DNA from 2 places in the Vogesella lacus genome. Region 1 is predicted to be linked to the other one. Evidence: predicted binding sites of a transcription regulator. Region 1 holds the regulator's gene; the other holds the start of a gene.
What was found. Region 1 encodes HrcA, which represses chaperone genes, less so after heat shock. Its sites were predicted from a motif close to ATTAGCACTCGNNNNNNNCGAGTGCTAAT; they were not measured.

Region 1 (4,858 bases):
GCTGGTGGTGGCGCGGGTGTAGTCGCGCTTTTCAAAGCCGAGGAACAAGTCCTTGAACTGCACCATGCCGGCCACGGTGAACATCAGGGTCGGATCATTGCCCGGAATCAGGCTGCTGGAAGCCACCACCTGGTGGTTTTTACTGGCGAAGAAGTCGAGAAACTTCTGGCGGATTGCTGAGGTTTTCATTGTGCGGATTCAATAATTTGAGTGAATTCGGACTGCAGCCGCATACCGTGTGCTGCAAGGCAAAAAAAGCGATGCCCGATTGTGGCAAGCGGCTGGCCGGCTGGCAAGTGTCGCGTTCGGGCGGGTGTGCAGTCGCGCTGCAGCAAGGTGTCGGCTGGCGCAAGGTGTGCAGGGTGTCGGCTGGCGCAAGGTGTGCAGGGTGTCAGGCGCGTGGATGGGGCGGTTAGGCCAGTGTTTTGGCCGGTGATCCTGGCCGGCATCCGGCGCGATTCAATACTCTTCGTCCGGCAGGCCTTGCAGTACCTTGCGGATGATTTCGGCCGAAAAACCGCGGCTTGCGAGAAAACGGGTCTGTTTCAGCCGTTCTTTCTGGTCGGCAGGTGCCTCGCCGAATTTGCGCTGCCAGATCTCGCGGGCGGTAGTCAGGTCATCCTGTGCGGCCAGGGTTTCCTTGATCAGCTCGCGCTCGACGCCGCGTTCGCGCATTTCCTGGGCGATGCGCAGGCTGCCGTATTTGCGGCCGCGAGCATTGGCAAACTGCTCGGCAAAGCGGCTGTCGGATTGCCAGAGGTTGGCCGCAAGGCTGTCGAGCAGGGCCTCGAGCTCTTCTGCCGATTCGGCAAACGGCGCGAGCCGCCGCTTCAGTTCCAGCCGCGTGTATTCGCGGCGGGACAGAAGGTCGACGGCTCGGACCTGGAGGCTTCTGACCGGTTTGGGGCGGTCGCTGTTCATCAGGCGTCGAACGGATCGTCCGCCAGTTCGTCACCATCCGGCTGACCTTCGGTGATCTCGACTTTGACGCCGACTTTTTCGCGGATCTGGCGCTCGATTTCCTGGGCGATGGCCGGATTGTCTTTCAGCCAGCCACGGGTATTGTCCTTGCCCTGGCCGATCTTCTGGCCCTTGTAGGCATACCAGGCGCCGGACTTGTCGATGAAACCGTGCTCCACGCCCATATCGATGATTTCGCCTTCGCGGCTGATACCTTCGCCGTAGAAAATATCGAAGATGGCTTCGCGGAACGGTGGCGATACCTTGTTCTTCACCACCTTGACGCGGGTTTCGTTGCCGATGACCTCGTCGCCCTTCTTGATGCCGCCGATACGGCGGATATCCATACGCACCGAGGCGTAGAACTTCAGCGCATTACCGCCGGTGGTGGTTTCAGGGCTGCCGAACATCACGCCGATCTTCATGCGGATCTGGTTGATGAAGATCACCAGGGTGTTGGTGCGCTTGATATTGCCGGTCAGCTTGCGCAGCGCCTGGCTCATCAGGCGGGCGTGCAGGCCGACGTGGTTGTCGCCCATTTCGCCTTCGATTTCGGCCTTAGGCACCAGCGCGGCCACCGAGTCGACCACGATGATGTCCACGCCGCCGGAGCGAACCAGCATGTCGGCGATTTCGAGCGCCTGTTCGCCGGTGTCCGGCTGGGAGATCAGCATCTCGTCAACCTTGACGCCCAGCTTTTGCGCGTAGGACGGATCGAGCGCGTTTTCGGCGTCGATATAGGCGCAAGTGCCGCCCAGTTTTTGCGCTTCGGCCACCACCTGCAGACACAGGGTAGTTTTACCGGACGATTCCGGGCCGTAGATCTCGACGACACGGCCGCGTGGCAGGCCGCCTACGCCTAGGGCGAGGTCAAGGCCGAGCGAGCCGGTGCTGATCACCTGCAGGTTGTCATGCACCTGGTTGTCGCTCATGCGCATGATCGAGCCCTTGCCGAACTGCTTTTCGATCTGGGCCAGGGCGGCCGCGAGGGCCTTGCTCTTGTCTTCGGTGCGTTCTGCCATGCTTGCTCCGTATCGGTAAACCGGTAATGTTCAGGATGAATTTGATTATGTACGTTTTCAGGTGGCCTGCCAAATCTAATTTGCCGGACGGCCTTGCAGCTTGTGGCTGGCGTACACATATCCTGTTGTGAATCCGCGGATTATCGCACAAACCGCCTTGCGGCCAACGTTGCATAAATGCCGAATGCCGGCAGGCGTGCCGGCTATGAAGCAACCGCCAGCCATGACAGAATGAACAATATGCTGAACGAACGCACACAATTTTTGCTGAAAGTGCTGGTCGAGCGTTATATCGCCGACGGCCAGCCGGTGCCATCCAGAACACTGGCGACCGTGTCGGGGCTGGAGCTGTCGCCGGCCTCGATCCGCAATATGTTGGCCGATCTCGAGCAACAGGGCCTGATCGCCTCGCCGCACACCTCGGCCGGGCGGGTGCCGACGCCGCAGGGCTACCGGCTGTTTGTCGATCGCCTGCTGACCATAGGCCAGCTGGATGAGGCGACCCTGCATGGCATGCAGCATGCGATGCAGCCGGACAGCCCGCAGCGCATGCTGCAGACCGCCTCGCAAATGCTGGCCGATCTCACCCAGTTTGCCGCCGTGGTACTGACGCCACAGCGTGCCGACGGTGCGTTTCGCCAGATCGAATTCTTGCGCCTGTCCGAGCGCCGCGTGCTGATGATTCTGGTAACGCTGGACGGTGATGTGCAGAACCACCTGTTTCACACCCCGCGTGACTACGAAAGCCACGAGCTGATAGCTGCGGCCAACTTCCTCAACGAGCACTACGCCGGCCAGGCCTTGGCCGAGGTGCTGGCTCGCATGGAGCAGGAGTTGTCCAGCTTGCAGGGCGATATCAGCGCGCTGATGACGGCGGCGCTGCGCATCAGCCAGCAGCAGCTGGGCGAGGACGAGGTGGTGATTGCCGGCGAGAGCCATCTCTTGCATGTGCATGACTTCAGTCACGACCTGCAGCGCCTGCGCGAGCTGTTTGATACCTTCCAGCGCAAGACCGAGCTGATGCGCCTGCTGGAGCAAAGCCGCGGTGCGCAGGGGGTGAACCTTTTCATCGGCGAGGAGTCCGGTGTCATGACGCTTGGCGATTGCAGCGTGGTGACTGCGCCGTATCACCGCAACGGCCAGCTGGTCGGCACTCTCGGTGTCATCGGCCCGACGCGCATGGCCTACGAGCGGGTGATTCCGATTGTCGACATCACCGCGCGGCTGCTGTCGGGCGCGCTCAGCTATCAGGATTAGCCCCGGTTTTATTGCCGCCCGCCATTTGCGTTAAGCTGCCACCGAATCTGCTGCCTTGCGGCCAACTTTAATCATTGACCTGGAGACGGCATGTCCCGATTTTCCCGTTTTGTTGCTGGTGCCTGCACCGTCATGGCCGGCCTCGCCGCCATGCCGGCGCTGGCGGATGCCGGCTTTCTTGCTCGCGCCGATGTGCAGCGCTATATCGACGAACAAGTCGCCGGCGGCCAGCTGAACCGTGCCGAGATGGAGGCGGTGTTCGCCAATGTCGAACTCAAGCCCAATATCATCCAGATCATGGACCGCCCCTCGACCGCGCGGCCGTGGTACCAGTTTCGCCAGAGTTTTTTCACCGACAAGACCATCAACCAGGGCGTAGCGTTCTGGCAGCAGCACGCCGCCACGCTGGAGCGTGCCGAGCAGGTTTATTGTGTGCCGCCCGAGATGGTGGTGGCCATCATCGGCATCGAGACGCGCTATGGCCAGGTGACCGGCAGCTTCCGTCTGGCCGATGCCTTGTCGACGCTGGCCTTTGACTACCCGCGCCGCGCCGCGTTTTTCCGTGACGAGCTGACGGCGTTTTTCCGCCTCGCCCGCGAGGAAAACATCAATGCGCTGACACTGAAGGGCAGCTACGCCGGCGCGATGGGCATTCCGCAGTTCATGCCGTCCAGCTTCCTGAAGTGGGCAGTCGATTTCGATGGCGATGGCCATCGCGATATCTGGAATAACCCGGCCGACGCCATTGGCAGTGTCGCCAGCTACTTCCAGCTGCATGGCTGGCTGAAAGGCGACGATGTGGTGATTCCGGCCGAGGTCACACCACAGGCCGACATCGAGGCGCTGAACAAGGACAAGTTCAACCTGCATTACACGGTGAAAGAGCTGAAAGCCCGTGGTGTGGTGCCGCTGGCCGACGTCAGCGACAAGGCGCTGGCCGTGCTGGTGCCGCTGGAGGTCTCGCCAGGCATCACCCGTTACTGGCTGGGCCTGAACAATTTCTACGCCACCACGCGCTACAACAAGAGCACGCTGTATGCGATGGTGGCGCACGAAATGTCGCAGGAAATCCGCGCGCGTTATCTGCAGGCCAAGTTTGCGCCGGCACCTTTGGCCCCGTGAACTGACCAGCTTGTGCCTGCCACAAGGCGGCACAAGCTGCTAGAATCGCCGCCATGACTTATCAAGTGCTCGCCCGCAAGTGGCGCCCGAAACGCTTTGCTGACCTGGTTGGTCAGGAGCATGTAATCCGGGCGCTGTCCAATGCGCTGAAAGAATCACGCCTGCATCACGCCTACCTGCTGACCGGTACGCGTGGTGTCGGCAAGACTACCATCGCCCGCATTCTGGCCAAGAGCCTCAATTGCGAGCAGGGGCCGACGGCCGAGCCGTGTGGCGTCTGCCAGGCGTGTACCCAGATTGACGGCGGTCGCTTTGTCGATCTGCTCGAGATCGACGCCGCGTCCAATACCGGCATCGACAATATCCGCGAGGTACTGGAAAACGCCCAGTACACGCCGACCATGGGCCGCTACAAGGTCTACATCATCGACGAAGTGCACATGCTGTCCAAAAGTGCCTTCAATGCGATGCTGAAGACCCTCGAAGAGCCGCCTGCC
Region 2 (4,858 bases), on a different contig from region 1:
TGTGGCTGGCGTTTGCCGGCCTGACCTTGCGGCGGGCCATTCGCCATTACCTCGAGCAGCATTCCTATGCGGCCTTGTTGCTGTTCTTCATCGTGATGGGCTTTAACGGCCGCATGCTGCTGGACAGCGTCTGGCGCGATCATTATCTGCAGATACACCTGTTCCTCGTGTGCGCACTGACGGTGATTATCCGCTTCGAAAAACAGGACAAGGTAGCTGCATGAAGATTCTGGTGATCCGCCGCGACAATATCGGCGACCTCGTGTGCACCACGCCGATGTTGGCCGCATTGCGCCAGCATTATCCCGAGGCGCGCATCGTGGCGCTGGTGAATGACTACAACGCCGATGTGGTGCGCGGTTTGCCGGGGCTGGATCATGTCTATGCCTACACCAAACTCAAACATCGCGGCGAGGGTAGTGCACTGGGCGTGGTCTGGCGCAAGCTGCAGCTGTACTGGCAGTTGCGGCGCGAGAAGTTCGATCTGGCCATCGTGGCTGGCTCGGGTTACGCCGCGAACGCGGTGCGCTTGGCCAAGGCCGCGCGTGCCCGACGGGTTGTGGCTTTCGTCAACGAAGGCAAGCCTTATGATTCGGTAATTGATACGCCGGTGCTGTTCAAGCAGGAGTACTGGCGACAGCATGAGGTGCTGAATATGGCACAGCTGCTGCAGCCGCTGGGTATTAGCGAGGTGCCTGGCCCATTGCGTTTGCCTGGCTTGCCTTGCCCGCCGGAGTTGGCCGCATTACAGCAGGGCAAGCCTCTTGTGGCCCTGCATATCAGTGCGCGTGAGGCTAGTCGTGTCTGGCCGCTGGAACATTTCCAGGCACTGGCCACACAGCTGTTGCAGGCTGGTTGTCGCGTATTGTTTTTGTGGTCACCCGGCAAGGCCGATGATCCACGCCACCCCGGTGATGATGACAAGGCTGCGCATTTGCGGCAGCAGTTTGCGGCCAACCCTGATGCCGTTTTCTATCCGACACAGTCGCTGCAGCAGCTGATTGCCGCGTATCAGTTGGCTACGGTTGCTGTTTGCAGCGATGGCGGCGGCTTGCATATTGCGGCTGCGGCCGGGGCGCGTATTGCCGGCCTTTACGAGCATCTGGAGAAAAAGACCCTGCGCTGGTATCCATGGCAGGTGCCCTATCGTCTGCTGACGTCCGGTTCGGATACGCACTGGCAGATTGCCTATATTCCGCTTGCGGTCGTGAGCGAGGCGGTTTTTGCCTTGCTGGCAGAGCCAGAGACGGCAGACTGAGTATCCTTTGTTCGTAAAACAGATCAGGCCGGCTGCAATGCAGCCGGCCTGATCTGTTATGTCTGGATAAGCGCGAGCGCTTCAGCGATAACCGTCCGGATTATTCGACTGCCAGCGCCAGCTGTCGGCACACATTTTCGCCAGATCCCGTTCGGCCTGCCAGCCAAGCAGGCTGCTGGCCAGGCTCGGGTCAGCATAGCAGCTGGCGATATCGCCCGGCCGGCGTGGCGCAATCTGATACGCAATCTCTTTGCCGCAAGCCTGTTCGAAGGCGCGGATCATCTCCAGTACCGAGTAGCCACGACCGGTACCGAGGTTCACGGTCAGCAGTCCGTCATGCGTTTGTAGTGCCTGCAGGGCCTTCAGGTGGCCGCGGGCAAGGTCGACTACATGGATGTAGTCGCGCACGCCGGTGCCGTCCACGGTCGGATAATCATTACCGAATACGCTCAAGGCTGCGCGTTTGCCGACGGCGACCTGGCTGATGAAGGGCATCAGATTGTTAGGGATGCCTTGCGGATCCTCGCCGATCAGGCCGCTTTCATGCGCGCCTACCGGGTTGAAGTAACGCAGGATGGCGATGCGCCACGCGGGCTCGGCACGGGCCAGATCGCGCAGCATGTCTTCTATCATCAGCTTGCTGCGGCCGTAGGGGTTGGTGGCTGACAAGGGAAAGTCTTCGCAGATCGGTACCGTGTGTGGGTCGCCATAGACGGTGGCCGAAGAGCTGAACACCAGTTGCCGGCAATCATGCCGCTGCATCGCCTGCAGCAGGCTCAAGGTGCCGCTGACGTTATTGTCGTAATAGCGCAGTGGTTCGCTGACCGACTCGCCGACGGCTTTCAGGCCGGCAAAATGAATCACAGCCTTGATCGGGTAGCGAAAAATGGTGTCGAGTATCTCGCTGTTGCGGATGTCACCTTCCACAAACTGGATTTGCCGGCCGCTGATCTGTTGTACGCGGCGAATGGCTTCGGCGCTGCTATTACTGAGGTTGTCCAGGACGACCAGATCTTCGCTGTTTGCCAGCAACTCGAGACAGGTGTGGCTGCCGATATAGCCGGCACCACCGGTTACCAGAATCATGAACTTCTCCTCATTAGGTATTTTCAGCGCGATATTGTGCCGCACGATGATGGCATGTGGCTATCGACCATGCCGGCAGCAAAAAACTTTAATTGTCACTCTTGAAAAGGCCTACCCTCGACCCTACCATTAGCACTCGCAAGGGCAGAGTGCCAATCGGCCTGCCCGACCTGACTCAAACGCAGGTTTTCGAGTTTCAACAGCCAAAGCTATTAGGAGAGAATAATGGCAATCCGTCCTCTACACGATCGTGTTGTTATCAAACGCCTGGAGGCTGAAGAAAAGACTGCCTCCGGTATCGTTCTGCCGGGTGCTGCTGCTGAAAAGCCGGACATGGGCGAAGTGATCGCTGTCGGCAACGGCAAGATCCTGGAAAACGGCGAGCGCCGCGCGCTGGAACTGAAAGTAGGCGACAAGGTGATTTTCGGCAAGTACTCCGGCCAGACCGTAAAAGTAGACGGTGACGAAGTACTGGTTATGCGTGAAGAAGACGTAATGGGCATCGTCGAGTAATCCGACCCTTACCACTTTACTGATACTGAATTCTGGAGATTTAAGACATGGCTGCAAAAGACGTACGCTTTGGTGATTCCGCCCGTGCCAAGATGGTCGTGGGTGTCAATGTTCTGGCTGATGCCGTTAAAGTGACCCTGGGCCCGAAAGGCCGTAACGTGGTACTGGATCGCTCCTTCGGCGCGCCGACCATCACCAAGGACGGTGTATCCGTTGCCAAGGAAATCGAGCTGAAGGACAAGTTCGAGAACATGGGCGCGCAGATGGTGAAAGAAGTCGCTTCCAAGACTTCCGATGTTGCTGGTGACGGCACCACCACCGCTACCGTTCTGGCTCAGGCCATCGTGCACGAAGGCATGAAGTTCGTGACCGCCGGCATGAACCCGATGGATCTGAAGCGTGGCATCGACAAGGCCGTACTGGCACTGGTTGGCGAAATCGCCAACATCGCCAAGCCTTGCGCGACCACCAAGGAAATCGCCCAGGTGGGTTCCATTTCCGCTAACTCCGATTCCGATATCGGTGAAATCATCGCTACCGCCATGGAAAAAGTGGGCAAGGAAGGCGTGATCACCGTTGAAGACGGCAAGTCGCTGAATAACGAACTGGACGTGGTAGAAGGCATGCAGTTCGACCGCGGCTACCTGTCCCCGTACTTCATCAACAACCCGGAAAAGCAGATTGCCGCACTGGACAATCCGTTCATCCTGCTGTTCGACAAGAAGATCTCCAACATCCGTGATCTGCTGCCAGTGCTGGAGCAGGTTGCCAAGTCTGGCCGTCCGCTGCTGATCATCGCTGAAGATGTTGAAGGCGAAGCACTGGCGACGCTGGTCGTGAACACCATCCGCGGCATCCTGAAGGTGGTTGCTGTCAAGGCTCCTGGCTTTGGCGACCGTCGCAAGGCCATGCTGCAGGATATCGCTATCCTGACCGGTGGTACCGTGATCGCTGAAGAAGTGGGTCTGACCCTGGATAAAGTGACTCTGGAGATGCTGGGCCAGGCCAAGCGCGTTGAAGTGGGTAAGGAAAACTCCACCATCATCGACGGCGCAGGCGATGCTGCCCTGATCCAGGCTCGTGTGACCGAGATCCGTCAGCAGATCGAAGCTGCGACCTCCGACTACGACCGTGAGAAGCTGCAAGAGCGCGTGGCCAAGCTGGCCGGCGGTGTTGCCGTGATCAAGGTTGGCGCGGCGACCGAAGTCGAGATGAAAGAGAAGAAGGCTCGCGTTGAAGACGCCCTGCACGCTACCCGTGCTGCTGTTGAAGAAGGCGTGGTACCTGGTGGTGGTGTAGCCCTGCTGCGTGCCCGCGCTGCTGTCGAGCACGTGTCGACTGCCAATGCTGACCAGGCTGCCGGTGTGAAGATCGTACTGAAAGCAATCGAAGCGCCGCTGCGCCAGATCGTACAGAACGCCGGTGACGAGCCATCCGTCGTTGTGAACAAGGTGCTGGAAGGCAAGGGTAACTTCGGTTACAACGCCGCTTCTGGCGAGTACGGCGACATGATCGAGATGGGCGTGCTGGATCCAGCCAAGGTGACCCGCTCCGCGCTGCAGCACGCTGCTTCCGTTGCCGGCCTGATGCTGACTACCGACTGCATGGTTGCCGAACTGCCGGAAGACAAGCCGGCTGCTCCGGACATGGGTGGTATGGGTGGCATGGGCGGCATGGGCGGCATGATGTAATCAGCCGTTTCGAGCCTCTCGAAGCAAAACCCCGTAGCGCAAGCTGCGGGGTTTTTTCATTTGCGGCCAACCTTGAGCGCTACACTGCAAGCGATGGCGCGACTCTGGCACAATGGCGCGCCCAAGGAGGACAAAAAATGCAACTGACAGAACTGGTGGCTTTGCTGGATGGCAAGCTGGAGAGTCGCAATTTCAAGGATTACGCACCAAATGGCCTGCAGGTCGAAGGCAAGGCTGAGGTTGGCCGCATTCTGTGTGGCGTGACGGCATCACAGGCGCTGATCGATGAGGCGATTGCTTGGCAGGCGGA

Region 2: the regulator HrcA is predicted to act here: its motif matches at 2,473-2,501, upstream of groES (co-chaperone GroES).

What each region holds. Positions count from the first base shown of each region.
Region 1 covers NZ_CEETQT010000003.1:203,277-208,134, forward strand. Annotated here, with positions in the region: gene alaS (alanine--tRNA ligase) at 1-189, opposite strand, end outside; gene recX (recombination regulator RecX) at 460-921, opposite strand; gene recA (recombinase RecA) at 921-1,982, opposite strand; gene hrcA (heat-inducible transcriptional repressor HrcA) at 2,223-3,239, shown strand; gene mltB (lytic murein transglycosylase B) at 3,330-4,361, shown strand; gene dnaX (DNA polymerase III subunit gamma/tau) at 4,415-4,858, shown strand, end outside.
Region 2 covers NZ_CEETQT010000012.1:74,584-79,441, forward strand. Annotated here, with positions in the region: gene ACZ9W6_RS15615 (O-antigen ligase family protein) at 1-224, shown strand, start outside; gene ACZ9W6_RS15620 (glycosyltransferase family 9 protein) at 221-1,258, shown strand; gene galE (UDP-glucose 4-epimerase GalE) at 1,340-2,344, opposite strand; gene groES (co-chaperone GroES) at 2,570-2,857, shown strand; gene groL (chaperonin GroEL) at 2,905-4,548, shown strand; gene ACZ9W6_RS15640 (Nif3-like dinuclear metal center hexameric protein) at 4,686-4,858, shown strand, end outside.